DNA from 2 places in the Streptomyces zhihengii genome. Region 2 is predicted to be linked to the other one. Evidence: riboswitches for the same ligand, from Rfam matches in the RefSeq annotation. Region 2 holds a riboswitch; the other holds the start of a gene.

Region 1 (14,251 bases), 1.5 Mb from region 2:
CATACCCGCTGTGGGGGCCACCGCGTCGAGGGTCTTCAGGCCGTCACCCGTGTTGATGACGACCGTGGTCAGGGACGGGTCGATGGCGCCGGCCTCGATCAGCTTCTTCGCCACACCGAGGGTGGTGCCGCCCGCGGTCTCCGTGAAGATGCCCTCGGTGCGGGCCAGCAGCTTGATCGCGTCCACGATCTGCTCGTCCGTGACGTCCTCGACGGCGCCGCCGGTGCGGCGGCAGATGTCCAGGACGTACGGGCCGTCGGCCGGGTTGCCGATCGCCAGGGACTTGGCGATGGTGTCCGGCTTCTGCGGGCGCACCACGTCGTGGCCGGCCTTGAAGGCCACCGACACCGGGGAGCAGCCCTCGGCCTGCGCGCCGAAGATCTTGTACGGCCGGTCCTCGACGAGCCCGAGCTTGATCAGCTCCTGGATGCCCTTGTCGATCTTGGTGAGCTGGGAGCCGGAGGCGATCGGGATGACGATCTGGTCCGGGATCCGCCAGCCGAGCTGCTCGCAGATCTCGTACGCCAGCGTCTTGGAGCCCTCGCCGTAGTACGGGCGGAGGTTGACGTTGACGAAGCCCCAGCCCTCGCCCGCCGGGTCGCCGATGAGCTCCGAGCAGAAACGGTTCACGTCGTCGTAGTTGCCCTCGATGCCGACGAGCTCGCCGCCGTACACCGCGGCCATGACGACCTTGCCCTGCTCCAGGTCGTGCGGGATGAAGACGCAGGAGCGGAACCCGGCCCGGGCGGCGGCGGCGCCCACCGCGCCGGCCAGGTTGCCCGTGGACGAGCAGGACAGGGTGGTGAAGCCGAAGGCGCGCGCGGCCTCGATGGCCTGGGCGACGACGCGGTCCTTGAAGGAGTGCGTCGGGTTGCCGGAGTCGTCCTTGACGAAGAGCTTCCCCGTCTCGACGCCCAGCTCGCGGGCGAGGTTGTCCGCCTTGACGAGCTTGGTCCAGCCCGGGTTCAGGTTCGGCTTGTCGGCCACGTCGGCGGGGACGGGCAGCAGCGGGGCGTAGCGCCAGATGTTCTCGGGACCGTTCTCGATCCGCTTGCGCAGGCCCTCGGGGTCGCCGCTCGGGAAGTCGTAGGCCACTTCGAGCGGCCCGAAACAGATCTCGCAGGCGAAGATCGGACCGAGGGCGAAGCGCTCGCCGCACTCGCGGCACGAGAGGCCGGCGGCGGGTCCGAGGTCGACGGTGTCGGCAGTGGTCACGACAGTCTGTGAAGCCATGGAGGCGAGGCCCTTTCTCCTCATCTTCCTCATGGCGCATCTCGCCATGAGACGGATTTGGCACCTTCCCTAGCCGGGAGCCTCGCTTCTGATGAGAACGAGACCGGCTGGAGGGTTGCCGGGGCTTCAACGGGCCGTATCCCTCTGCCCCTCTGGATGAGCGGTATTCGATTGTTGGGCTTGTCCGCGTGACGACCCCGACATGCAACGGCCGTCCGCGTTGTTCAAGACTGTAACCGAACCCCCGGACGGTTTGAGCTGGTCGTCCGATCCGCGAGATGGAGATCACGTGCTGGATGAGGTGGAGCGCTGGCTGGCCCGGCGGTCCTGGTCGGTGGCCGACCGCCCCCTGGGCCGGCTGCTCGCCGCCAAGCAGAACACCACGGTCAGCGTGGTCCTCCCCGCCCTGAACGAGGAGGCCACCGTCGGCGAGATCGTCACCGTGATCCGCGACGAGCTGATGACGGACGCGGTGCCGCTCGTCGACGAGCTGGTGGTCGTGGACTCCGGGTCCACGGACCGGACGGCCGAGGTCGCGCGGGAGGCGGGCGCCCGGGTGGTGCACCGCGACGCGATCCTCCCGCGGCTGCCCGCCGTGCCGGGCAAGGGCGAGGTGCTGTGGCGCTCGCTGCTGGCGACCGGCGGCGACATCGTCTGCTTCGTCGACGCGGACCTGCGCGAGTTCTCCGCGGACTTCGTCTCCGGCATCGTCGGCCCGCTGCTCACCGAGCCCGACGTGCAGTTCGTCAAGGCGATGTACGACCGCCCGTACGGCAACGAACCCGGCCAGGGCGGCCGGGTGACGGAGCTGGTGGCCCGCCCGCTGCTCAACCTGCACTGGCCGCAACTGGCCGGATTCGTCCAGCCGCTCGGCGGCGAGTACGCGGCCCGGCGCACGCTGCTCGAACAACTGCCGTTCCCCGTCGGCTACGGCGTCGAGCTGGGCCTGCTCGTCGACGCGCTGAACCTGGTCGGCATGGACGCCCTCGCCCAGGTCGACGTGGGCACCCGCCTGCACCGCCACCAGGACGGCCAGGCCCTCGGCCGGATGGCCGCGACCATCTACCGCACCGCCCAACTGAGACTGGCGCGCGGTCACTTGGTCCGCCCGGCGCTCACCCAGTTCGAGCGTTCCGCACAGGGCTTCGTCCCGCGCACCCACCCGGTGGACACGGAGGAACGCCCGCCGATGCGCGAGATCGGTGAGTACGCGGCGCGTCGCGCGGCATAACCCGGCACCGCCGGGCATTTTGTCTACCTTTCCGATGTATGTACGCCGTGCTGCACGCCCTCACCCCTGACGTCCGCCGCTCCCGTGCCCGCCGCGCGCCCGCCCGGGCGGCCCGGCTCCTCGGCACCCTCACGGTGACCGCGACCGCCCTCCTCGGCGCGGCCGCCCCCGCCCCGGCCGCCGCCGCGCCCGTGCCCGTCCCGGTGGACGCCCCGGGGCCGGTGCCGGTGGCCGCGCCCGCCGGCGCGGAGGACGCGGCGGCCGGGACCGCCCTTACCGCCCTCACCGCTCCGGACGCGCAGGCCGCCCCGGGCGCATCGGCCGCTTCGGGCGCATCGGGTGTTTCAGGCACCTCGGCCGCCTCGGGCGCCTCGGGCGGGCAGACCGCCCACGCCGCCCCCGCCGAGCTCGCGCGGACCGGGTCCACCGCCGAGCAGCTCTGGCTGCTGGGCGGGGTCGCGCTCAGCCTCACCGCCGCCGGCGTGGTCGCCGTCGCGGCGTCCCGTGGCCGGAAACGGGACCACTGACCTGCGGCGCAGCCGCACGCACGTTTGAGGGGACCCGGCACGGGCTAGGTTCGCCACATGGTCACCGACCTTGCCCAGATCCTCGTCGCGTCCAACCGCGGCCCGGTCTCCTACACGGCGACCGAGGCCGGGGAACTCGAAGCACGCCGCGGGGGCGGCGGCCTCGTCTCCGGCCTCTCCGCCATCGGCTCCGGCGAACAGTCCCTGTGGGTGTGCGCCGCCCTCGGCGACGGCGACCGCGAGGCCGTGCGGCGCGGGGTGGGCGAGCCGGGCGTCCGGATGCTCGACATCGACCCTCAGGTCCACACCGACGCCTACAACGGCATCGCGAACTCGGTCCTGTGGTTCGTGCACCACATGCTCTACCAGACCCCGCTGGAACCGGCCTTCGACCAGGAGTTCCGCCGCCAGTGGGACTCCTACCGCGCCTACAACCGCGCCTTCGCCGAGGCCCTGGCCCAGGCGGCCGCCCCCGAAGCGGCCGTCCTCGTCCAGGACTACCACCTGGCCCTGACGCCCGGGATGCTGCGCGAGCTCCGCCCGGACCTGCGAATCGGCCATTTCTCGCACACGCCGTGGGCGCCGCCCGAGTACTTCGGCCTGCTGCCCGACGACATCGCCGGGGAACTGCTGCGCGGCATGCTCGGCGCCGACCGGCTCGGCTTCCTCACCCGGCGCTGGGCCGACGCCTTCACCGCCTGCTGCGACCACGTCGTCGGCGGGACCGGCCGCACCGCGACCGGCGTGCACGGCCTCGGCGCCGACGCCGACTTCCTGCGCGAACGCGCCCACCGCCCCGACGTCGACGAGCGCCTCGCCGAACTGCGCGAAGCCGTCGGCCCCGACCGCCGCACCGTCGTCCGCGTCGACCGCACCGAGCTGTCCAAGAACATCGTGCGCGGGCTGCTCGCCTACCGGGAGCTGCTCGAAAGCCGCCCCGAGTGGCGCGAGCGCGTCGTGCACATCGCCCTCGCCTACCCGTCCCGGCAGGACCTCGCCGTCTACCGCGACTACACCGCCGAGGTGTCCCGCCTGGCGGCGGAGATCAACGACACCTGGGGGACGCCCGGGTGGCAGCCCGTCCTGGTGCACGTCAAGGACGACTTCGCCCGGTCCCTCGCTGCGTACCGGATGGCCGACGTCGCCCTGGTCAACCCGATCCGCGACGGCATGAACCTGGTCGCCAAGGAGGTCCCCGTCGTCTCCGACGCCGGCTGCGCCCTCGTCCTCTCCCGCGAGGCGGGCGCCCACGAGGAGCTGGGCGAGTTCGCGATCACCGTCAACCCGTACGACGTCACGGCCACGGCGGACGCCCTCCATCGCGCCCTGACCATGCCCCCCGCCGACCGCGCCGACCGCACCGAACACCTCGCCGCCGCCGCCACCGCCCTCCCACCCCGCCGCTGGTTCCTGGACCAGCTGGAGGCGCTGCGCGCGCTGTGAGGGGGGCGCGCCGGGGGCGCGCTCGCTCGGAGTGACCGGGGTCCCGCGCCGGGGCGCTTGCGGTGGGGTGAGGCGTCTCGCACGGGGGGCTGCCCAAGGTGACCGGTCCCGCACCGGGAGCGTTACCCGGGCAGCCGGGGTCCGTCGAGTGCCGGCGCCGTCCGGCCTTCGGGCCGGTGCGTGTCACCCGCCGTCCCGTCCCGGGCGTCCGCCCGTGATCCCGCACCGCGCTCCGCGCGGTCGCCTCAAGCGCCGGCGGGGCTGACATTGTCAGCCCCGCCGGCGCTTGAGGCGCGGGGGTCCGGGGGCAGCGCCCCCGCAAAGACGCCGCGCTCCCCGGCAGCGCAGGCTCAAGTCAGACCCGCCGGCGGTACAGGGGCGGCCACACCATCCCAGCCCCGCATGGGGGCACCTCCCACGGCCGCCAGGCCGTAGGGGGAGATTGAGGCGCGGGGGCTCGGGGGCAGCGCCCCCGAGGCGGGAGACCCCGCTAGGGGAGGCGTTCGGCGAGGGCCGACAAGAGGTCGGCGACCGCCCCCGGTCCCGCCACCACCACGTCCGCCCGCTCCCCCAGCTCCGGCACCTCGTCGCCGCTGCACACCAGCACCCCCGGCGTCCCGTCCGAGCGCAGCTTGTCGACCGCCGTGTACGCCGCGAGGTCGCCGAGGTCGTCCCCGGCGTAGAGGACGGACGTCGCCCCCACCTCTCGCACGTACTCGGCGAGCGCCACGCCCTTGTCCATGCCCGGGGGCCGCAGTTCGAGGACCATGCGGCCCGGCTCCAGGACCAGCCCGTGGCGGGACGCCAGCGACGCCAGCGGCTCCCGCAGCGCGTCGAACGCCGCCTGCGGGTCCTCCGCGCGGCGGGTGTGGACCGCGACCGCGCGGCCCTTCTCCTCGATCCAGGTGCCCTGCCACGCCCCGATCGCGTCCAGGAACCCGGGCAGTTCCGCGCGGACGGCGGCGACCCCGGGGTGCGGCGCGGGCGCGGTCACGGTGCCGGTGGCCGCGTCCCAGCGTTCGGCGCCGTAGTGGCCGAGGACCACCAGGCCGTCGAGGCCCTCGACCCCGGCGAAGCCGCCGTAGCGCACGGCGACCCCGGCGGGCCGGCCGGTGATGACGACGACCGAGCCCACCCGGGGCGCGAGCGCGGCCAGCGCGGGGACGGCGCGCTCGTGGGCGCGGGCCTGTTCGGGGTCGGGGACGATGTCGGCGAGGGTGCCGTCGAAGTCGAGGGCGACGACGGTGCCGGCCGGCCGGTCGAGGATCGCCGCCAGGCCGTCACGGCCCTCGGGAGTGGACGGCGTCGGCATGGTGTGTGCGTACGGGGAGCTGCCCATGTCACCGACCCTATCGGCGACTTCTCCTCGCGTCCCTCACACGGCGAAGCCGGTTGACGGTCACCGGGTCGTGGGCGAGGGCCCGCCGGTCGTCGAGCAGGGCGTTGAGCAGCTGGTAGTAGCGCACGGGCGACATCCCGAGCTGCTCCCTGATCGCCCGCTCCTTGGCCCCGGGCCCCGGCCACGAGCGCTGCTCCATGGCGAGAACAGCGCTCTCCCGCTCACTGAGCGCCCCGTTCCCCGCGCCGCCGCCGGACTCCTCGGTCATCCCACCAACCTAGCCCCGCCCCCCGACACCCGGCACGGAACGGCCCCGCCCGGCCCGCGCCGAGGCCGCCGAACCGGCCGGAAGCCGCCACCCGGGGCCCACCGCGGCACGCCCCGGCCTGCTCCGCCGCCTCCGCGGCCTACTCCGGGGCACGCCCCGGCCTGCACCGCGGCACGCCCCGGCCTACTCCGCCGCCTCCGCGGCCGACGCGTCCCGCTGGATCGCCCCGAGCGTCGCCGCCGGGCTCCCGCCGGGCGCGACCGCGGTGCCGACCTTCTTCTTCACGCTCTCGCTGACCGCCGCCCACGACGTCTTGCCGACCGGCGGCAGGACCGACTCCGGCAGCTCCGCGAGGAACTCCCGCAGGTCCCGGTGCTCCGGGTCCTGCTCCATCGCCTCGGAGGCGGACACCGTCACCGGCAGCAGGTCGTTCTGGCCCGCGAAGGCGAGGACGTTCTCGTCGCTGAAGACGAAGTCCAGGAACTCGCCGATCTCCTCGCGGTGCCCGTTCTCCTTGAAGCCCATGATCCAGTCGGCGACGCCCATGGACGCCTTGGCCTGGCCGTCCCGCCCCGGCAGGGCGACGGCTCCGACCTCGACGCCCTTGTTCCGCGCGGCCTGCATCAGCGAGGGGTGGCCGTTGAGCATGCCGACCTCGCCCCGGGTGAACGCCGCGAACGCGTCCTTGCGGTTGAGCTCGGCGGGGGCGACCGGACCGGTCAGCCCGGGCTCGACCAGGTTGTCCCGGAGCCACTCGAAGGTGGCGATGTTGGCCTTGGAGTCGATCTGGTAGGTGTCGACCGCGTCGGTGTAGCCCGCGCCCCCGCTGAGCAGCCACATCATCGTCTCCGCCTGGGCCTCCTCCGGGCCGAGCGGCAGCGCGAAGGGGTACTCCGCGTCGGTGCGGGACTTGAGCCTGCGGGCGTCCGCGGCGAGTTCGGTCCAGGTCTGCGGGGCCTCGTCGATGCCCGCCTCCGCGAACAGTTCCTTGTTGTAGAAGAGCAGCCGCGTGGAGGCGGCGAACGGCAGCCCGTACTGGGTGCGCTGCTGCTCGCCGGCGTCGGTCAGCGGGACGAGGAAGTTAGACTGGACGGGGATGGAGAGCAGTTCGTCCGCGGAGTAGAGCAGGTCGTCCGCCGCGTAGTCGGCGTAGGCGCCGATCTGCGCGATGTCGGGGGCGTCCCCGGCCTCGACCATCTCGGCGACCGTGCGGTCGACGTCGTTCCAGGACTCGATGCGGACGTCGACCTCGATGCCGGGGTGCTCGGCCTCGAACGCCGCGGTGAGGTCCGCCCAGTACTTCTTGCTGCTCTCGCCGCCCGCGACGTCGTAGTCGGCGGCGACCAGCCGGAGGGTGACGGCGTCCGATCCGCTGTCACCGCCGCAGCCGGCCAGCGAGACCGTCATGCCAAGTGCGGCGGCCGCCGCGGTCAGACCTATGAAGGGCCGCTTCACGGTTCTCCCCACCCTCTGCCGTTGGTTGCGTGACATGCCCCGTTCGGTACGAGTCATCCCCCGTGACGCCCTGCGGAACGAACGTAGATTCTCCCATGCGGCCCCATGAGGTCTACACCACTGTCGGTCTCGCTTCGGCAACGTGCGCCCCGGCGCACGAGGGGCGCTCGGTTCCCCCGTTTGTATGCACTGGTAACAATCTCGGTAAGTGGACTAGACCTATTCCCCGTCCAGGGGGAACACTGTCCCCGTGAGACATGTCATCGCCCTCGATGTGGGCGGCACCGGTATGAAGGCCGCCCTCGTCGGCGCGGACGGGACCCTGCTGCACGAGGCGCGGCGGGCGACCGGGCGGGAGCGCGGCGCCGACGCCGTCGTGGAGTCGATCCTCGGTTTCGCCGAGGACCTCCGCGCGCACGGCGTCACCCACCTCGGGCAGCCCGCGGAGGCCGCCGGCGTGGCCGTGCCGGGCATCGTCGACGCCGAGGCGGGCGTCGCCGTCTACGCCGCGAACCTCGGCTGGCGCGACGTACCGCTGCGGAAGCTGCTGAGCGACCGGCTCGGCGCCATCCCCGTCGCGCTCGGCCACGACGTCCGCACCGGCGGTCTCGCCGAAGGCCGCATCGGGGCCGGCCGGGGCGCCGACCGCTTCTTCTTCGTCCCCCTCGGCACCGGCATCGCGGGCGCCATCGGGATCGACGGCGCCATCGAGGCCGGGGCGCACGGCAGCGCGGGCGAGATCGGGCACATCACCGTGCGCCCCGACGGCCCCGAGTGCGGCTGCGGCCGCCGCGGCTGTCTGGAGACCCTGGCCTCCGCCGCCGCCGTCACCCGCGCCTGGGCCGCCGCGTCCGGCGACCCGGCGGCCGACGCCGCCGACTGCGCGAAGGCCGTCGCGTCGGGCGACGAACGGGCGGTCGCCGTCTGGCAGGAGGCGGTCGACGCCCTCGCCGACGGCCTGGTCACCGCGCTCACCCTGCTGGACCCCCGGACCCTGATCATCGGTGGCGGGCTCGCCGAAGCGGGGGAAACCTTGTTCACACCGCTGCGGGCGGCGGTCGAGGAACGCGTCACCTTCCAGAAACTGCCCGCGATCGTCCCGGCGGCCCTCGGGGACACCGCCGGATGCCTGGGCGCAGGGCTGCTCGCCTGGGATCTACTCGCCACGGAGGTAACCGACTGATGGCCGCTCGCGCCACAGCCACCGTTCTGGCCGGAGCCCGCGTGGTGCTTCCGACCGGGACCGTCGAGAACGGACGGGTCGTCGTCGAGGGCACGAGGATCGCCGGCGCAGCGGGCGCCGACGCCCCCGTGACCGACCTGTCCGGCCACTGGCTCGTCCCCGGCTTCGTCGACATCCACAACCACGGCGGCGGCGGCGCCTCCTTCACCTCCGGCACGGCCGAGGAGGTGCTCAAGGGCGTCGACACCCACCGCCGGCACGGCACGACCACCCTGGTCGCCTCCACGGTCACCGGCGAGATGGACTTCCTCGCCCACCGAGCCGGGTTCCTCTCCGAACTCGTCGAGCAGGGCGACCTCGCCGGCATCCACTTCGAGGGCCCGTTCATCTCGCCCTGCCGCAAGGGCGCCCACAGCGAGTCCCTGCTGCGCGACCCCGACCCGGCCGAGGTCCGCAAGCTGCTCGACGCCGCCCGCGGCACCGCGAAGATGGTCACCCTCGCCACCGAACTGCCCGGCGGCATCGACTCGGTGCGGCTGCTGGCCGAGCACGGCGTGATCGCCGCGATCGGCCACACGGACGCCACCTACGAGCAGACCGCCGAGGCGATCGACGCCGGCGCCACCGTCGCCACCCACCTCTTCAACGCGATGCCCGCCCTCGGCCACCGCGCGCCCGGGCCGATCGCCGCCCTGCTGGAGGACGAGCGGGTCACCGTCGAGCTGATCAACGACGGCGTCCACCTGCACCCCGCCGCGCTGGAGCTCGCCTTCAACGCCGCGGGCGCCGGCCGCGTCGCGTTCATCACCGACGCCATGGACGCGGCGGGCTTCGGCGACGGCCGCTACCAGCTCGGGCCGCTGGCCGTCGAGGTCAGGGACGGGGTGGCCCGGCTGGTCGAGGGCGACTCGATCGCCGGCTCCACGCTCACCCAGGACACCGCGTTCCGCCGTGCGGTCACCGTCGACCGGATCCCCGTGGAGGACGTCGTCCGGGCGATCTCCGCCAACCCGGCGAAGCTGCTCGGCGCCTGGGACCGGATCGGCTCCCTGGAGCCGGGCAAGGACGCCGACCTCGTCGTCCTGGACGAGGACTTCCGGCTCAAGGGCGTGATGCGCCGGGGCGCCTGGGTGGTCGACCCGCAGGCCGGCTGAGGCGCCCCGGGCAGGCGCCCGAGGCAGCGACAGCACGGCGCGGAACAGCGACGCGACGGAGGGCGGCCGGCCCCGGGCCGGACGGCGGCTCTTGGGCCGACCGCCCTCCGTTTGGCATGATCAGGACCCGTACGAGCACAGCAGACGCTTCCCAAAGAGGTGTACGGGTGATCCTGACGGTCACGCTCAACGCCGCCCTGGACATCACCTACCGGGTCCCGGCCCTCACCCCGCACGCCACCCACCGGGTGGCCGGCGTCGAGGAGCGCCCCGGCGGCAAGGGCCTCAACGTGGCACGGGTCCTCGCGGCCCTGGGCCACGACACCGTCGTCACCGGCTTCGCCGGCGGCCGCACCGGCGACGCGCTGCGCGAGATGCTCGCCCCGCTGCCCCTGCGCGACGCCCTGGTGCCCGTCGCCGGCACCACCCGCCGCACCCTCGCGGTCGTCGACGGCACCAGCGGCGACACCACCCAGCTCAACGAGCCCGGTCCGGCCGTCACCGCCGCCGAGTGGTCCGCCTTCCTCGGCGCCTACGAGGGCCTGCTGGCGGACGCCGCCGCGGTCGCCCTCTGCGGCAGCCTCCCGCCAGGCGTCCACGTCGGCGCCTACGCCGACCTCGTCCGCCGCGCCCGCGCCGCGGACGTCCCGGTGCTGCTGGACACCAGCGGGGAGCCGCTCCTCCGGGGCGTCGCCGCCCGGCCCGACCTGGTCAAGCCCAACGCCGAGGAACTCGCCCGTCTCACCGGCTCCCGCGAGCCGCGGCGCGCGGTGCGGGACGCCCGGCGCCGCGGCGCCCACGCCGTCGTCGGCTCACTGGGCCCCGACGGCCTGCTCGCCGCCACCCCCGACGGCCTCTGGCAGGCCGCGCCGCCGGCCCCGGTGGCGGGCAACCCGACCGGCGCGGGCGACTCCGCGGTCGCGGGACTGCTCTCCGGCCTGGTGGAGGGCCTGCCCTGGCCGGAGCGCCTGGCGCGCGCGGTCGCCCTGTCGGCGGCGACCGTCCTCGCACCGGCCGCGGGCGAGTACGACACCGCGGCCTACGAGGAGCTGCTGGGGCGCGTCACGGTGACGGAACGATCCGCCACCGGCTGACCCGCCGGAACCGCCCCCGCATCCGGTCGCGCCCCGCGCCCCCTTCGTCGCGATCCGCCCCGACCCCGCGCCCGCCCCCGGGAGCGCGCCGCCCCCGAACGCCGCGGAGCCCCCCGCTCGCGCGAGGGGCTCCGTGACACGTTCGCCGGGCGCGGCACCGGGAGGCGCCGCGGGCCCAAGGGGCGTCAGCCCTTCTGGCCGGCCTCCAGCCAGACCTGGTCCAGGTAGGCGTCGCACTGGTTGCCCGCCTCGCAGGAGATCTTCAGGTCGTTCTTGCCCTTGTTGAGGTTGACGTAGGCGTAGGTGTTGGTCCACCCCTTCTCCCAGTCGCCCTCTCCGGCCTTCGCGAAGTTCGCCATGTTCAGCTCGCGGGGCGTCTGCCCGTTGATCGTGAGCGAGGTCTTCGCGTCCTTGCCGGGCACGCTGTAGGTGAGGTACATCGTGTACGCGCCGGCCTCCGGCACGTCCACGGACCAGCTCGCCGAGCCGCCCTCACCGTTGAACATCACATAGCCGCCGCCGGTGCCCTTGGCGCCGGGGACGGTGTTCGCCGCGGTCGCCGGGCCGCCCAGCGAGAGGGTGGCGGCGTCCTGCTTGGGCAGCTCGACCGGGCCCTCGGGGTCCTTCGACGGCTGCTCGCTCGGCTTCACGGACTCCGCCGCCGTGGGGGAACCGCCGGTGCCGGGCTCGCCGTTCGCCTTGTCCTTCTCGTCACCGCTCGTCATCAGCGCGGCGCCGATGCCTATCACCACGACCGCGACCACCGCGATGGCGCCGATCAGCAGACCCCGGGTGTTCGGGCCGCCGCCGCGGCCGTGGCCGCCCTGCGGGGACACGGACGTCTGCCGCGTCTGCGGGCCGCCCGGGTAGGTCTCCGGAGCCGCGTAGGCGGCGGTCGGCTGGCCGTAGCCCTGCTGCTGCTGACCGTAGCCGCCCTGCTGACCGTGGCCCTGCTGCGGCGGGACCTGCGGCTGGGTGTACTGACGGCGCTCGCCGACCGTGCGGACCTGGTTGTACGAGGTGCGCGGCACACCGGGCTGCGCGGCCGGACCGGGGTAGCCGTAACCGCGCCCCTGGCCGGGCGGGGTGGCACCCGCCGCCTGACCGTCCTCGTACAGGTAGCCGAACGGGTCGTCGTTCTCGGGCGTGCCTGCGCCGTTGTTCGCGGCCGTCATCCAGTCACTCCTCACCATCTCGTCAGCACAATGCTGACGCCAGGCGAGCCTACCCGGTTCCACTCACCCCATCGGGTGTCCTGCGCCTCATCCGGCCCGGCGGTGGACCTTGGCACGGGACCGCTTCTCCACGTACATCCGCTGGTCGGCGGACTGGAGGACCTCCTCGACGGACATCCCGCACTCCGCCCAGCCGATGCCGAAGCTCGCACCGACCCGGACACCCCGGCCGCCGACCCGGATCGGGAGGATGATCGCGTTCCGCAGGCGTACGGCGAGGTCGGCGGCGTCCGCGGCGCCCAGGCCGTCGGCGAGGACCACGAATTCGTCGCCGCCGAGCCGGGCGACGGTGTCCCCGTCCCGCACGCCGGTGGTGAGCCGGCGCGCGACCTCGACCAGCACCGCGTCACCGGTCTGGTGCCCGAACCGGTCGTTGATCGACTTGAAACCGTCCAAGTCGCAGAAGAGGACCGCCATGCCCTTGGTGCCGTCGTCGATGTCACCGTCCGGCGCCACCATGTGGACGTGGTGGTCGTAGGGGCGGCCGCCGAGGGCGTCGAAGCCGAAGCCGTCCCCGGAGTACCCGTCGCCGTCGTAGGCGGCGTCGAGGGCCTCGATGTCGGACGTGTAAGGGGCGTTCGGCCGCTCGCAGAGCCGGGCGCTCAGCCGGGCCCGGAGCTCGGCGCTGTTGGGCAGCCCGGTGAGGGCGTCGTGCGAGGCGCGGTGGGCGAGCGCGAGCTCGTGGCGCTTGCGGTCCTCGATGTCCTCGACGTGGGTGAGGAGGAAGCGGGGGCCGTCGGCGGTGTCCGCGACGACGGAGTTGCGCAGCGAGACCCAGATGTAGGCGCCGTCCCTGCGGCCGAGCCTGATCTCCGCCCGGCCGCCCTCCGCGGAGGTGCGCAGCAGGGTGCCGACGTCCTCGGGGTGAACGAGGTCGGCGAAGGAGTAGCGCCGCATGGCGGAGGCGGGCCGGCCCAGCAGCCGGCACAGCGCGTCATTGGTGCGCAGCAGCCGTCCGTGCTGGTCACCGCCCATCTCGGCGATGGCCATACCGCTGGGCGCGTACTCGAAGGCCTGCCGGAATGATTCCTCGCTGGCGCGCAGCGCCTGCTGCTCGCGCTCCAGGCGGACCAGGGCGCGCTGCATGTTGGCGCGCAGCCGGGCGTTGCTGATGGCGATGCCGGACTGCGAGGCGTACATCTGGAGCGCCTCCTGGCCCCAGGGGCCGGGCCGGCGGCCGTTGCGCGGCCGGTCCACGGAGATGACGCCGAGCAGTTCGCGCCCGCCGCCCGAGGCGTACATCGGCGCGTAGAGGCGGTCGTGGGGGTGCCATTCGTCCTCGAACCGCGGCTCGGGACCGTCGGTGTGCCACTGCGGGACGTCGTCCTCGATCAGCACCCAGCCCTCGGTGTGGGGTATGAACCGCAGGTCGCCCCAGCCCTCGCCCATGGTCAGCCGGCGGTCCCAGGAGGCACGGGAGCCGACCCGGCCGGTGATCAGGGCCTCGGCGGCGGCGCTCCCGGCGAACGCGGCGACGACCAGGTCACCGTCGGGGCGGACGAGATTCACACACGCCAGCTCGTAGCCGAGCCCGGTGACGATGCCGTCGGCGACGGTCTGCAGGGTGTCCGCCAGGCTGCGGGCGGTGTTCAGCTCCGCGACCACCTGGTGCAGCTGTCGCAAGGTCGCAAGACGGACGTAGGGCTCCGACTCGGTCTCCATCGCTCGCTCTCCCCGAGACCTCGACAGCAAACTCCAGGATTCTGATCGGCTTCCTCGTAGCGGGTGTTCCAGCCACTGAATCACAGCGAGCTGTCCCCTCGGTACACAGGGTCAACAAATAGTCGGCTCTGTGACTCAAGTCACAACAGGTGATGAAGGATCAGATCAGCGCGACGGCCTCCCGCCGTCATCTTCTTGAACACACAACCATGTCAGGGACTTCCCCCGGCCGCCTCCGCGGCCTCCCCTCACCCCCGACCGACCCCTTCCGGGGAGACGACCCGGCGTACGGCACACGGCATTTCGGGAACGTACGGGTGAACCACGGGCAACCGTGCCGGAAATGTACCTCCCCGATGGCCGGAAGTCCTAGGACTCGGCTGGTCCCAGGGCCCGATGCGCTCCGCGCGGCGCCCCGGCTAGCGTG
Region 2 (14,251 bases):
GACGCACCACGTCCTCTGCCCGTGCCACCAGTCCACCTTCGACCTCTCCGACGGCGCCCGCGTCATCTTCGGTCCGGCCGGTCACCCGCTCCCGCAGCTGCGGATCGGCGTGAACGCCGAGGGCAACCTCGAGGCGCTCGGCGACTTCGAAGAGCCCGTCGGTCCTGCCTTCTGGGAGCGCGGATGAGCACTGTGACAGACACGAAGAAAAAGGCACCGGCCGGCGAGAAGGTCGCCGACTGGGCCGACGGCCGGCTCGGGATCTACTCCCTGGCCAAGGCCAACATGCGCAAGATCTTCCCGGACCACTGGTCCTTCATGCTCGGCGAGATCTGCCTCTACAGCTTCATCATCATCATCCTCACGGGTGTGTACCTGACGCTGTTCTTCCACCCGAGCATGAACGAGATCGAGTACCACGGCTCGTACGTGCCGATGCAGGGCATCCGGATGACCGAGGCGTACGCCTCGACGCTGGACATCAGCTTCGACGTCCGCGGTGGTCTGCTCATCCGGCAGATCCACCACTGGGCCGCGCTGATCTTCCTCGCCGGCATGTTCGTGCACATGATGCGCGTCTTCTTCACCGGCGCGTTCCGCAAGCCGCGTGAGATCAACTGGCTGTTCGGCTTCCTGCTGTTCGTCCTCGGCATGTTCACCGGTTTCACCGGCTACTCGCTCCCGGACGACCTGCTCTCCGGCACCGGTGTCCGCTTCACGCAGGGCGCGATCCTGTCGGTGCCGATCGTCGGCACCTACATCTCGATGTTCCTGTTCGGCGGGGAGTTCCCGGGCCACGACATCATCGCCCGGTTCTACTCGATCCACATCCTGCTGCTGCCGGGCATCATGCTCGGCCTCGTGGTGGCCCACCTGATCCTGGTCTTCTACCACAAGCACACGCAGTTCGCGGGTCCCGGCAAGACCAACAAGAACGTCGTCGGCATGCCGCTGCTGCCGGTCTACATGGCGAAGGCCGGAGGCTTCTTCTTCCTGGTCTTCGGTGTCATCGCGATCATCTCCGCGCTGTTCACGATCAACCCGATCTGGGCGCTCGGCCCCTACCGGCCGGACCAGGTGTCCACCGGCGCGCAGCCCGACTGGTACATGGGCTTCGCCGAGGGTCTGATCCGTGTGATGCCGGGCTGGGAGATCAACCTGTGGGGCCACACGCTGGTCCTGGGCGTGTTCGTCCCGCTGGTCGTCTTCGGTGTGGTCCTCGGGGCCATCGCGATGTACCCGTTCATCGAGTCCTGGATCACCGGCGACAAGCGCGAGCACCACATCCTGGACCGCCCGCGCAACGCCCCGACGCGCACCGCCCTCGGTGTCGCCTGGGTCGTCGGCTACGTGATCATGCTGCTCGGCGGCGGAAACGACATCTTCGCGACGCACTTCCACATGTCGATCAACGCGATCACCTGGTTCGTGCGCATCACGTACTTCGTCGGGCCCGTCCTCGCGTTCATCATCACCAAGCGGATCTGCCTGGGTCTCCAGCGCCGCGACAAGGAGAAGGTGCTGCACGGACGCGAGTCCGGCATCATCAAGCGCCTGCCGCACGGTGAGTTCGTCGAGATCCACGAGCCGCTGGGTGCGGGCGACCGATACAAGCTGACCGCCCACGAGCAGTACAAGCCCGCGGAGATCGGCCCCACGGTCGACGAGAACGGCGTGAAGCGCAAGGTCGGCGTCATGGAGAAGATGCGCGTCCGGCTGAGCAAGTCGTACTACGGCGGCGACAGCCAGATCGCCAAGCCGACCGCCGACGAGTACAAGGAGATCACCAGCGGCCACGGCCACCACTGATCACCTGACCTGAGAGTCGCCACACGCCCCCCAGGGGGCACCGAAGGGCCCCGTCCATCCGCTGGACGGGGCCCTTCGGCGTGCCCGGGGCTGGATAGGGTGGAGACCATCCTGTTCGTAGCTGTGGACCCTGGAGCGGACCATGAACGTTGTGACCCCGATCGGCGGCGACAGCGTGGCGGCACACTCCTGGCCCAAGGTGCTGGACGCCCTGCTGGACAACCGCGACCAGAGCGCGGACGCGACCGCCTGGGCCATGGACCGCATCCTCAGCGGGGAGGCGACCAACGCGCAGATCGCCGGCTTCGTGACCGCGCTGCGGGCCAAGGGCGAGACCGTGGAGGAGATCTCCGGCCTGGTCCGCACCATGTACGAGCACGCCAACCTGATCGACGTGCCCGGCCCCAGCGTCGACATCGTCGGCACCGGCGGCGACGGCGCCCGGACGGTCAACATCTCCACCATGTCGGCGATCGTCGTCGCCGGCACCGGGGCCAAGGTCGTGAAGCACGGCAACCGCGCCGCCTCCTCCGCGAGCGGCTCGTCCGACGTGCTGGAGAAGCTCGGCGTCAATCTGGAGCTGACCCCCCGGCGGGTGGCCGAGGTGGCCGCGGAGGCGGGCATCACCTTCTGCTTCGCGGTCAAGTTCCACCCGGCGCTGCGGCACGTCGCCGTCGCCCGCAAGGAGCTCGGCATCCGCACCGTCTTCAACTTCCTCGGCCCGCTCACCAACCCCGCCCGGGTCACCGCGCAGGCCACCGGTGTCGCCGACACCCGGGTGGCTCGGATCGTCGCGGGCGTGCTCGCCGAGCGCGGCTCCTCCGCGCTGGTCTTCCGCGGCGACGACGGACTGGACGAGCTGACGACGACGGCCACCTCCCGGGTCTGGGTCGTCCGCGACGGCTCCGTGGACGAGCGGTCCTTCGACCCGCGGGACATCGGCATCGGCCTGGTGCCGGTGGAGGCCCTGCGCGGCGCCGACGCCTCCTACAACGCCGATGTGGCGCGCCGGCTGCTGGCCGGCGAGCAGGGCCCCGTGCGGGACGCCGTCCTGCTGAACTCCGCCGCCGCCCTCGCGGCCCTGGAGCCCACCGGTGCCGGTCTGGAGGAGCGGCTGGCGGCCGGGGTCGAGCGGGCCGCCGAGTCCATCGACTCGGGCGCCGCCCGGGCGACGCTGGAGCGCTGGGTGGCCGCGAGCAACGCCTGACGGCGCCGGGCGCGGTCCGGATCGTGGACCGCGCCCTTGCACAGGCGGGGACATGTGGCAGGATGCTCCCCAAGGTCATGAGTGACAGCGACTACGGCCCCGGCCCGCTGTCCGGCAACCCTCCGTCCGTGGCGGGGTGCCCCGGGTGAAGACCAGGCCGCAGGCAGCGAGGTCTGCGGCAAGCGCGGACCCCTTCACGGCTCTGGGGTCCTGGTCCTCGAGGAGCTGTCCCGTGAGCAAGCGAATGCGCTAGGGCGTTTCCGCCCCTTCTCCACCCTCCGCACGGTGATCCCCGTGCGTCGAGGCATCACACCCGTACCCCTTCCACGGGTGAGCAGAAGCCAATTCGCCCTTCTCCGCCGGGAGTTACCGCCATGTCCGTGCGCCCTGACGCCGTCGCCACCGTCGCCCCCGTTGCCACCGCCGAGCCCGCCACCACCGTCGTCCCCGCCCCGGTCGCCGCCGCCGCGTCCGACGCCGAACCCTGCTGCGCCGCACCGCTGCCGGTCCTCGGCCGCGACGTCACCGTGCCGCTGGTGACCGGCGGCGAGGTCACCTACGCCGCCCTCGACTACGCCGCCAGCGCCCCCGCCCTCCAGCGCGTGTGGGACGACGTGGCCGCGTACGCCCCCTACTACGGCAGCGTCCACCGCGGCGCCGGGTACCTCTCGCAGCTCTCCACCGACCTGTTCGAGAACAGCCGCCGCACGGTGCACGAGTTCCTCGACTGCCGCGACGACGACCAGGTCGTCTTCACCCGCTCCACCACCGACTCCCTCAACCTGCTCGCCGCCGCGCTGCCCGCCGGGTGCCGGGTCTTCGTCTTCGAGACCGAGCACCACGCCTCGCTGCTGCCCTGGAGCGACGCCGACGTCACCTACCTCGACGCGCCCCGCACCCCGGCCGACGCGGTGCGCACCCTGGAGCGGGCGCTCGCCGACCGGGAGCCGTACGGCCCCGCCCTGGTGTGCGTCACCGGCGCCTCCAACGTCACCGGCGAGCTGTGGCCGGTGCGCGAACTCGCCGCCGCCGCGCACGCCCACGGCGCCCGGATCGTGCTCGACGCGGCGCAGCTCGCCCCCCACCACCCGGTGTCCGTGCGGGACCTGGACGTCGACTGGGTCGCCTTCTCCGGGCACAAGCTGTACGCGCCCTTCGGCTCCGGGGTGCTCGCCGGACGGGCCGACTGGCTCCAGGCGGCCGAGCCCTACCTCGCGGGGGGCGGCGCCTCCCGCACGGTGGCCCGGCGCGCCGACGGCGGGGTGGACGTCGAGTGGCACACCACGGCCGCCCGCCACGAGGCCGGCTCCCCGAACGTGATCGGCGTCTACGCGATCGCCTCCGCCTGCAAGGCCCTCACCGAGGCCGGTTTCGACGCGCTGGTCGCCCGCGAGCGGCACCTGATCGACACGGTGCGCGCCGGTCTCGCCGAGGTGCCCGAGGTGCGGGTGCTCTCCCTCTTCGGCGACGACGCGCCCCGGGTCGGCGTCATCTCCTTCGTCGTCGACGGCTGGAACAGCTCGCACTTCGCCGCCGCGCTGTCCGCCGAGTACGGGATCGGTGTCCGCGACGGACTCTTCTGCGCCCACCCGCTGGTGCGCACCCTGCTCGGCAGCGACCCGCAGGACGTCGGCGAGTGCGGCGCCCCGGACGCGGCCCCGGGGGAGCGGTCGCTGAACGCGATCCGGGTCAGCTTCGGCGCCGGCACCCCCGACGAGCACGTCGAGCGCTTCGTGACGGCGGTGCGGGAGCTGGTGAGCCAGGGCGCGCAGTGGAAGTACCGCACCGAGAACGGCCGCTGCGTGCCGGACCGCGGCTGAGCCCTCAGGCCGCGAGCCGGGTGCCCACCAGGACCATCCGCAGGGTGCGTTCGGCGGCGTCGGCGAGGAACTCGCCCGCGCGGTCCAGTGCTTCGGGCAGCGCCACGGGCGCGGGCAGGATCGACCCGTAGGCGTCCACTCCCGCGGCCGTGACCTCGTCGACCCCCTGGCCGAGGGTGCCCGCCAGCGCCAGCACGGGCACGCCCAGGGCCTTCGCCCGGCGGGCCACCTCGGCGGGCACCTTGCCGCGCACGGTCTGCCGGTCGAGCGAGCCCTCGGCGGTGATGACCAGGTCGGCGCGGGCGAGCCGGGCGTCGAGGTCGACGTGGCCGAGCAGGACCTCGAAGCGCGGCAGCAGCCGGGCGCCGAGCGCGGCGAGGCCCGCGCCGAGCCCGCCCGAGGCCCCCGTGCCGGGCGCGGTCCGCGGGTCGACCCCGGGCGCGAGGTCGCGGGTCAGCACGGCTGCCCACTGCTCCAGGGCCGCCGACAGCCGCTCGACGTCGGCGGGGCCGGCGCCCTTCTGCGGCCCGAAGACCCGGGCCACCCCCCGCTCGCCGCAGAGCACGTTGTACGGATTGCAGGCCACCAGGATCTCCGCCCGGCGCAGCCGCGGGTCCAGCCCCGAGGCGTCGATCCGCGCGAGCCGGGCCAGCGCCGCCCCGCCGTGCGGCAGTTCGCGCCCCTCGGCGTCCAGCAGCCGGGCGCCGAGGGCCTGGAGCGCCCCGGCGCCGCCGTCGCTGGTGCCGGAGTCGCCGCAGCCCACGAGGATCCGCCGGGCACCGGTGCCGAGGGCCGCCCGGATCAGTTCGCCGACGCCGAAGGTGGTGGTGGCGCACGGGTCGCGGCGGTCGCGGGGCACCATGCCGAGGCCGGCGACGGCGGCCATCTCCACGACGGCGGTGCCGTCGCCGAGCACGGCGAAGTGGGTGCGCACCGGCAGCCCGACGGGCCCGGTCGCCGTGCACGGCACCAGCCTGCCGCCGGCCGCCTGGGCCAGCGCCTCCGCGGTGCCCTCGCCGCCGTCGACGAGCGGGATCAGGTCGAGTTCGGCGTCGGGGACCACCCTGCGCAGGCCCTCGGCGATGGACAGGGCCGCCTGACGGGCGGACAGGGACTCCTTGAAGCCGCTCGGTGCGACGGCGACACGGTAGGGGCGGTGGCTCATGGCGGGGCCTTTCGTGTGGATCCCGGCGGGTCCGGGGGCCGGCCGCGCCCCGGGGCGCGGGAGAGCTGCCGGTGCGGTGCCCCGGCAGGGGGCGGGGAGCGGCCGGGGCCGCCGGCCCCTACTCCTGGAGGACGGGCACGCCGAGCAGCGGCCAGACGAGGAGCACGAACAGCAGCACCACCGCCGCGCTGAGCGGCGCGAGGAGCGCCGAGAGCCGGAGCAGGTCGCGCGGGGTGAAGGTGGGCACCTTCTCCGGTGGTTCGAAGAAGAGGGCGACGGGCTTGGCCGAGGCGGGCAGGGTGTGGCAGAAGCCCGCGGCGGCCGTCGACGCCAGCGCGGCGGCCACCGGGTTGACGCCCGAGCCGACGGCCGCCGCCACCACCAGGGGCACCAGCACCGAGGAGCGGGCCGAGCGGGACTGGAGCACCAGATGGGCCGCCGTGCTGACGAGCACGACCACGGTGAGGAAGAACCACGGCGGCAGCGAGCCGGGCAGCCCGCCCACCAGATGGCCCGCGGCGCCCGAGTCGACCAGCGCCACGCCCATCGCGGTGGTCGCCGCCATGAACAGCAGCAGCGGCCAGGGCACCGTCCGCAGCCCGTCCTTCAGCCGCACCGTGCCGAGCGCGGGGGAGGCGGCGACGACGGCGCCGATCAGCGCGACCAGCGCCGGCGGCACCCCGTGCAGCGGTTCGCTGCACCACAGGGCGACCACGGTGGCGAGCAGCACCGTGCAGCGGGCCTCCGCCGTGCTGAGCGGTCCGGTGACGGGGGTGGGGGAGTGCTCCTGGAGCTGGGCGGCCGTGATCCGGACGGGCCCGGAGCGGTCGGCGCGGGAGGTCGTCGTCAGCAGGACCGCCTCGGCCGCCAGGTGCGAGGCGACCACCGCGAGCGGCAGCCCGAGCACCAGCCATTCGACGAAGCCGATCCGCTGACCGGTCTGCTCGAACAGCACGCCCACCGTGATCAGGTGCGCGCCCGCGCCGATGAGGGTGGCCACCGCGGAGAGCAGGATCACCGTGGGGAAGAGCAGCGCCAGCATCACCACCAGCCGCCGCCGCTCCGCCAGCGCCCGGGCGAGCGCCAGGAACACCGGCAGCGCGAGGGCCGCCCGGCCGGAGGTGGCGGGTACCGCGAACGCGGTCACCACCAGCGCGGCCGTGGTCAGGTGCACGAGCTGCCGCACGCTGCGCGCCCCGCTCACCAGGAAGGCGGCCGCCCGTCCCGCGAGCCCGGTCCTGGTGACCGCGGCGGCGATGACGAACGCGCAGATCAGCAGCCAGATCGTCGCGTCCCCGAGGGTGGCGAAGAGGGTGTCGGAGCTGATCACGCCGGTCGCGGTGAGCGCCAGGCCGGCGCCCAGGGCGACATAGGTGTCGTCGACCGGGGCCGCGATCCAGGCGCAGGTGGCGAGCGCGAAGACGGCGAGGGTGAGCCGGGCGTCACCGCCCAGCGACGGGAAGGTGCCGGGGACGGCGAGCACGGCGCAGATGCTGAGCGCCGCGCAGAGCCAGGCCGCCTGGCGCAGGGAGAGGTTCACGGCATTCAGTCTTCGGCCCGGCCGTGAGCCGCCGATGAGCCGTCGATGAAGGGAAGTTCATCCCCCGGCCCGCGCCGCGGGCGCGGGTCAGGGCAGCCGGTAGCCCATGCCCCGTACCGTCTCCAGCCGGTGCGCGCCGAGCTTCTTGCGCAGCGCCCTGACGTACACGTCCACGATGTTGGAGCCCGGGTCGAAGTCGTAGCCCCAGACGTGGGACAGGATCTGCTCCCGGGACAGCACCTGCCCCGGATGCCGCAGGAACAGCTCCAGCAGCACGAACTCACGGGCCGTCAGGTCGACGGTGCGCTCCGCCGCCCGGGCCCTGCGGGTGCGCAGGTCGAGGGTGAGGTCACCGCTGCGCAGCACCGTGACCTCGGGCGCGCGGGCCGCGGTGCGCAGCCGCAGCCGCACCCGGGCCAGCAGTTCCTCGAAGCGGAACGGTTTGGTCATCCAGTCGTCGGCCCCGCCCTCCAGACCGGCGACGGTGTCCCGCACCGAGTCGCGGGCGGTGAGCACGACCACGGGCAGGGTGACCCGGGCCTCGCGCAGTTCCCGCAGCACGGTGAACCCGTCGCGTCCGGGCAGGCCGATGTCCAGCAGCATCAGGTCGAAGCCGCCGCTGACGGCGTAGTCGAGCGCGGTGTCGCCGTCGGCGGCGACGGTGGTCGTGAAGCCGTTGGCCCGCAGCCCCTTCTCCACGAAGGAGGCGATCCGGTCCTCGTCCTCGGCGATCAGAATGCGGTTCACAGGGCTTCCTCCATGACGAGTACGAACACGGCGCCGCTGCCCGCGCCCTCGGCGGGGCGCAGTTCCACCCGGCCGCCCCGGTGGCCCTCGGCTATGGCGCGGACGATGGACAGGCCGAGCCCCGCGCCGCTGGTGCGGGCGCCGCGGCGGGCCGTGCCGCGGCGGAACCGTTCGAAGATCACCTCGGCGTCCTGGGGCTGCACACCCGGTCCGCTGTCCGCCACGTACAGCTCGACGCGGCCCTCCTGCTCGCGGGAGCCGATGCGGATCCTGGCCCCGGGCACGGTGTGCTGCACGGCGTTCTGCGCGAGCTGCACCATGGCCTGGGTGATGCGCTGCGGGTCGAGCCAGGCCTCCCGGTCGGCGACCTGGTCGAGCACCCAGTCGCGTTCGCCGAGCGCGCGTGCCTTGACGAAGACGTCCGCGGTCAGCTCGCCGAGCTGGACGGGTTCGGGGCGGACGAAGTCCGGCCGCTCGGCCTTCGCCAGCAGCAGCAGGTCCTCCACGATCCGGCTCATCCGGTCCAGCTCGTCGGTGACCAGCCGGACGGTCTCGCGCTGCTCCGCCGGGTCGTCGCCCATCAGCTCCAGATGGCCGCGCACGATGGTGATCGGGGTGCGCAGCTCGTGCCCGGCGTCGTCGACGAACTGGCGCTGCCCGGCGAACGCGCTCTCCAGCCGGTCCAGCATGGCGTTGAAGGTCTCGGCGAGCGCGGCGATGTCGTCGCGGCCCTGCACGGGGATGCGCCGGGTCAGGTCCTGCTCGGTGAGCTTCTCGGCGGTGGCCCGGACCACCCGCACGGGTGCCAGGATGCGGCCGGCGACCGCCCAGCCGATGCCGGTCACGGTGATCAGGGCGACCCCGGAGATGGCGAGCAGGGTGCGGAACGCCTCGTCGGCGATGGCCCGCTCGCTCTCGGAGTGGAAGGCGACGACGAAGGCGGCCTCGGCGCCGGGGGCGGCGGCCCGGATCGGCACCTTCGCCCAGCGGACCTCGCCCTGGGGCCGGGACAGCACCCCGGCGCCGCCCTCCGCGTCGAGGATCGCGGTGAGCGAGGCCCGGTCGGGGTGGAGGGCGATGTCGGGACGGATCTCGCGGGACTGCCGGATCACATGGACGCGCTGCCCGGGGGCCCGGGTCAGGCCGAGCAGTTCCTCGTCCGGGTCGGAGTACTGGCGCTGGAGGAAGACCCTCAGCAGCTTGTCCGGGTCCGTGAAGGTACGGCCGGTGTCCGGGTCGACACCCTGCGGCACGAAGTTCGCGAACTCCTGGGTCTCCTGGGTGAGGAGCTGGTTGATCCGGTGGTCGATGTCGCGCAGCAGCAGCGACCTGGTGGTCATGGCGACGGCGGCGAGCGCCACCGTCATGACCAGCAGGAGCCAGAGCAGGATGCGGACCCGTGCGGATATCCGGCGGTCAGTTCTCTTCACCGGCGTCGTCGGCGTCGTCGTTGCTGTCGTCGTCGTCGGTCGCCGCCGGCCCGGGGACGACCGCGTCGCCGGTGGGCGCGGGGGTCGTCGGGACGCCGGACGGGCCCGACGGCGTGCCCGAGGGGTTCCCCGTGGGGTCCGCCGAGGGCGGCGGGGCGGGGCGCGGGGTCGCGTCCAGCTCGACCGCGGGCGGGACCTCGGGGGTCCCGGGCGCGTCGGTCAGGGCGTAGCTGGTCGCGGCGATGCCGAGCGGGATGGCGACGACTGCGGCGAGCGTCACCATGCGGTGGGTGAAGGCCATGCCCGTCATCCTGCGCGGCGCCGGGAAACGCCGGATGAGGCGGGGATGAGGATTCCTTCATGTGCGGAGCGGCGGGCCTGTGTGTGCGGCGGCCATGTGCGGTGCGGCGGGCCCGCCGGGGGCGCGGATCCGGCCGGACGGCCTCAGGCGTCGAGGCCGATGGCGAACGCCGCCTCCAGGTCGTGCTGGGAGTAGGTGCGGAACGCGACATGGGTGTCGGTGCCCTCCACACCCGGGATCTTGCTGATCCGGCCGGGGATCACGTCCGCCAGGTCGTCGTGCCTGGCCACGCGCACCATGGCGATCAGGTCGTAGGTCCCGGTGACGGAGAAGACCTCGCTGACGCTGTCCAGCGCGGCGATCGACTCGGCGATCTCGGGGATGCGGTCCACGCTGGTCTTGATGAGCACGATCGCGGTGATCACGGCTGTCCTTCTCCCTCGGTGGCCGCTGCAGATGAGCCGCTGCAGACGGGGCCAGCCTACTCGCCGGCCGGGCGGCTCCGGCCGGGGGAAGCGCCGGGCGCGGGGCGCCGGAACCGGGCCCACGCCCACAGGAAGCCGGCGGAGAATCCGGCCAGGTGCGCCAGGTACGCCACTCCGGGCCCGCTCCCGGCGTTCTGGGCCGCCACCCACTGGAGGGCGAACCAGAAGACCAGCACCGCCCAGGCGGGGAAGCGCAGCGGCAGGAACAGGAGAAAGGGGAAGAGGCTGGTGACCCTGGCGCGGGGGAAGAGGAAGAGGAACGCGCCGAGCACCGCCGAGATCGCCCCCGAGGCGCCCACCAGCGTCTGCGCCGACTCCGCGTTGGCGACGGCGAACGCCAGCAGCGCCACGTAGCCGGTGGCCAGATAGAAGAGGGCGAAGCCCACACGCCCCATCCGCTCCTCCGTCATCGCGCCGAAGACGTAGAGGAAGAGCATGTTGCCCAGCAGATGGAGCCAACTGCCGTGGATGAACAGCGCGGTGAGGGGGGTGAGCAGGGCCCGGGGATCGGCGGACATCAGTTCGGCCGGGATCACCCCCCAGCGCTCGAAGTACGCGGCCTGCGCCGCCAGCACCTCGTCGCCGATGCCGTACGCCGGGTTCAGACCCGAGACGGGACTGACGGCGAACACCGCGCAGCACAGGGCGATCAGCCCGTACGTCACCGACGGGCCGCTCACCGCCGACCGGAGCGCACCGCGCGCCGCCTCCGCCGAGACCCACCGACTGATCATGGACAGAGCATGGCGTAGCGGGACCGAACGGTACAGAGCGCCTCGCCGTGACCACGCGTACCCGTGAGGCCGTAGGGTTGCAGGCAGTACATCCGCAGTTCGACGGCGCACCGCGGGTACCCGGTTCCGTACGACGAAAAGGACGGCACGATGACGACGGTTCCCTCGCCGACAGCCGACACCAGGTGGCGCTGCACGCTCTGCGGCAACCTCACGCGCTTCGACGTCACGCGGTCGTCCAAGGTCGTCGAGTACGTCCATCTGGACCTCGCGGGCGAGCCGACCGTCGAGGAGCGGGACGTCGTCAGTGAGACCATCGAGTCGGTCCGCTGCCGCTGGTGCAACGCGGTGGACCAGATCGAACTGGTGGACAGGCCGGGCGCCGCTTCCTGAGAGGGGCGGCCCCGCACGGGTGGCAGGGGTGACGGATCGTGGAGCAGCCCGCGAGTGGCGCGGAGCCGGCCGGCGCGGCCGGTGACGCCGCCGAGGCGCTCGACCGGCCCCTGCCGGAGGGTGTCAGGCGCCGTGTCGTCGCGCTGGTCTCGGACGCCTTCGGCGGTCTGACCGTCACCGAACTGCCGCCCCAGCTCCGGCAGTACGCCCGCTTCACCCCGAGCCGCCGCGCCAAGTTCGCCGGGAACGCGATGGCCGCGGCGCTGGAGAACGACCCCGTCTTCCGGCAGCGGATCGGCGAGCGGCTCGGCAAGGGCCAGCCCGAGCTCGCCGGTGCCCTGGAGTCCGGGGCCCCGCCCGCGGCCGCCGATCCGGTGGACGTGGCGGCCGCCGCCTATGTGCTGAGACCCACCGGATGGGTGAAACTCGTCGCCGCCGCGGGCGAGGAGGTCCAGCGGGCGGACGCCGAGCGGGCCGACGAGGAGGGCCGGCGCGAGCTGGAGCGGCTGCGCGAGGAACTGGCCGAGGCCCGCACCCAGATCAAGTCGGAGACCGACCGGCTGCGCGCCGAGCTGGAGGCCGCCCGCAAGGACGGCGAGTCGCTCGCCCGCAAGCTGCGCAGCGCCCAGGCCGACCTCAAGCGCGGCGAGGCGGCCCTGCGCCGCAGCGCGGGCGAGACCGAGTCGGTGCGGGCGCAGGCGGCGGCCCAGGTGTCGGCGGCCGAGAGCGAGACCCGGCGGCTGAAGGCCCGCCTCGGGGAGGCGGAGGCCGCGGTGGAGGCCGGGCGCCGCGCGGCGCGCGAGGGCCGCTCCGTCGAGGACATGCGGCTGCGGCTGCTGCTGGACACCGTGCTGGACGCCGCGCAGGGGCTGCGCCGCGAACTGGCGCTGCCGCCGGCGGGGATGCACCCCGCCGACACCGTGGACGCCGTCGAGCCGGGCCGGATGTCCCCCAAGGACATCGCCAACCGGGCCCTGTCGGAGACGGACCCGGCCCTGCTGGACCAGTTGCTCGCGCTGCCCCAGGCCCATCTGGTGGTCGACGGCTACAACGTCACCAAGACCGGCTATCCCACCATGCCGCTGGAGAAGCAGCGGCTGCGGCTGCTCGGCGGTCTCTCGGTGCTGGCCGCGCAGACGGGCGCCGAGGTCACCTGTGTCTTCGACGGCGCCGAACTGGCGGCGCCGGTCCTGCTGGCGCCGCCGCGCGGTGTGCGGGTGCTGTTCTCCAAGGCCGGGGTCACCGCCGACGAGCTGATCCGCCAGCTGGTGCGCGCCGAGCCGCCCGGCAGGCCCGTGGTCGTCGTCTCGACCGACCGCGAGGTGGCCGACGGGGTCGCCAAGGCGGGGGCGCGTCCGGTTGCGTCCGCCCTGCTCCTCAAGCGGCTTTCGCGCGTCTCGTAACATCCGTACGCAATGCCCGGATTGGGCTCGATGGCGGGGGACGGTGCGTCAAGTGGCCGCTACTGCACGTGTGATGTGAGTAAAGAATGCCCTCGCGGGCCGAGATTTTTCCTATGAGGATTTGAACTGATCACAAGAAGGTCACTAGGGTCGGCCTTCGAACCTTCGCGCGGTTGATCACCCACCCGGGGTGGCAGCGAAGGAACCGCCGAGTTCGTGCAGTTCGACCCTATTTCCCCCAGGGACCCGACGTGCGGACGCCGGGGTCCCGACCCCCCACTGCCCGGTAGGCGGCTCGAGGAAGAAGGAGCTCGCCTTCGTGGCGTCCCACCGTCGTCCCAAGCAGCCGAGCCGCACCCGTGTGACCGTGCTCACCGCGACCGCCGCAGCCGCCGTCGCCCTCTCCGCCCAGACCGCTCAGGCCGACCCGAAGCCGACCAAGAGCGAGGTCAAGGAGAAGGTCGACAAGCTCTACGAAGAGGCGGAGCAGGCCACCGAGAAGTACAACGGGGCCAAGGAGAAGCAGGAGAAGCTCAACGAGGAGATCGGCGCGCTCCAGGACAGGGTCGCGCGCGGTCAGGACGAGCTCAACACCCTGCGCGACAGCCTCGGTTCGGTCGCGAGCGCCCAGTACCGCTCCGGCGGGATCGACCCCTCGCTCCAGCTCTTCCTCTCCGGCGACCCGGACACCTACCTGGACAAGGCCTCGGCCCTGGACCAGCTCGGCGCCAAGCAGACCGACGCCATCCAGGACATCCAGGCCAAGCAGCGCACCCTCGCGCAGCAGCGCCAGGAGGCCCAGGGCAAGCTGACGGACCTGGCGGACACCCGCGAGGAGCTCGGCAAGAAGAAGAAGGAAGTCCAGGGCAAGCTCGCCGCCGCGCAGAAGCTGCTCAACTCCCTGACCGCCGCCGAGCGCGCCTCCCTCGCCGCCGACGACACCCGCGCCAACCGCGCCAGCTCCCGCGCCGACCTGGGCAACTCCGTCCCGGCCTCGCAGCGCGCCGCCGCCGCCTTCGCCGCCGCCCAGTCCAAGATCGGCACCCCGTACGTCTACGGCGCCTCCGGCCCGAGCTCCTTCGACTGCTCCGGCCTCACCTCCTGGGCGTACGCGCAGGCCAACGTCTCCATCCCGCGCACCTCGCAGGCGCAGGCGAACGCCGGCACCCGCATCTACTCGCAGGGCCAGCTCCAGCAGGGCGACCTCGTCATCTTCT

The links. A riboswitch is a leader RNA that binds a small molecule or an ion and turns the genes downstream of it on or off. The one in region 2 is predicted to bind S-adenosylmethionine.
Region 1: linked by a shared signal. The riboswitch ahead of thrC (threonine synthase) and the one ahead of JE024_RS25545 (aminotransferase class V-fold PLP-dependent enzyme) in region 2 are both predicted to bind S-adenosylmethionine.

What each region holds. Positions count from the first base shown of each region.
Region 1 covers NZ_JAFEJA010000001.1:4,546,457-4,560,707, reverse strand. Annotated here, with positions in the region: gene thrC (threonine synthase) at 1-1,257, opposite strand, end outside; SAM riboswitch class I at 1,251-1,396, opposite strand; gene JE024_RS19205 (glucosyl-3-phosphoglycerate synthase) at 1,523-2,464, shown strand; gene JE024_RS19200 (hypothetical protein) at 2,503-2,991, shown strand; gene JE024_RS19195 (alpha,alpha-trehalose-phosphate synthase (UDP-forming)) at 3,049-4,434, shown strand; gene otsB (trehalose-phosphatase) at 4,925-5,773, opposite strand; gene JE024_RS19185 (DUF3263 domain-containing protein) at 5,784-6,041, opposite strand; gene JE024_RS19180 (extracellular solute-binding protein) at 6,225-7,508, opposite strand; gene JE024_RS19175 (ROK family protein) at 7,747-8,679, shown strand; gene nagA (N-acetylglucosamine-6-phosphate deacetylase) at 8,679-9,833, shown strand; gene JE024_RS19165 (1-phosphofructokinase family hexose kinase) at 10,001-10,927, shown strand; gene JE024_RS19160 (carbohydrate-binding protein) at 11,113-12,102, opposite strand; gene cdgB (diguanylate cyclase CdgB) at 12,190-13,824, opposite strand.
Region 2 covers NZ_JAFEJA010000001.1:6,018,182-6,032,432, forward strand. Annotated here, with positions in the region: gene qcrA (cytochrome bc1 complex Rieske iron-sulfur subunit) at 1-187, shown strand, start outside; gene qcrB (cytochrome bc1 complex cytochrome b subunit) at 184-1,809, shown strand; gene trpD (anthranilate phosphoribosyltransferase) at 1,952-3,016, shown strand; SAM riboswitch class IV at 3,090-3,207, shown strand; gene JE024_RS25545 (aminotransferase class V-fold PLP-dependent enzyme) at 3,391-4,836, shown strand; gene JE024_RS25550 (glycerate kinase family protein) at 4,841-6,001, opposite strand; gene JE024_RS25555 (SLC13 family permease) at 6,120-7,541, opposite strand; gene JE024_RS25560 (response regulator transcription factor) at 7,629-8,288, opposite strand; gene JE024_RS25565 (sensor histidine kinase) at 8,285-9,655, opposite strand; gene JE024_RS25570 (small hydrophilic protein) at 9,705-10,019, opposite strand; gene JE024_RS25575 (Lrp/AsnC family transcriptional regulator) at 10,163-10,444, opposite strand; gene JE024_RS25580 (rhomboid family intramembrane serine protease) at 10,501-11,238, opposite strand; gene JE024_RS25585 (hypothetical protein) at 11,389-11,631, shown strand; gene JE024_RS25590 (NYN domain-containing protein) at 11,670-13,034, shown strand; gene JE024_RS25595 (C40 family peptidase) at 13,354-14,251, shown strand, end outside.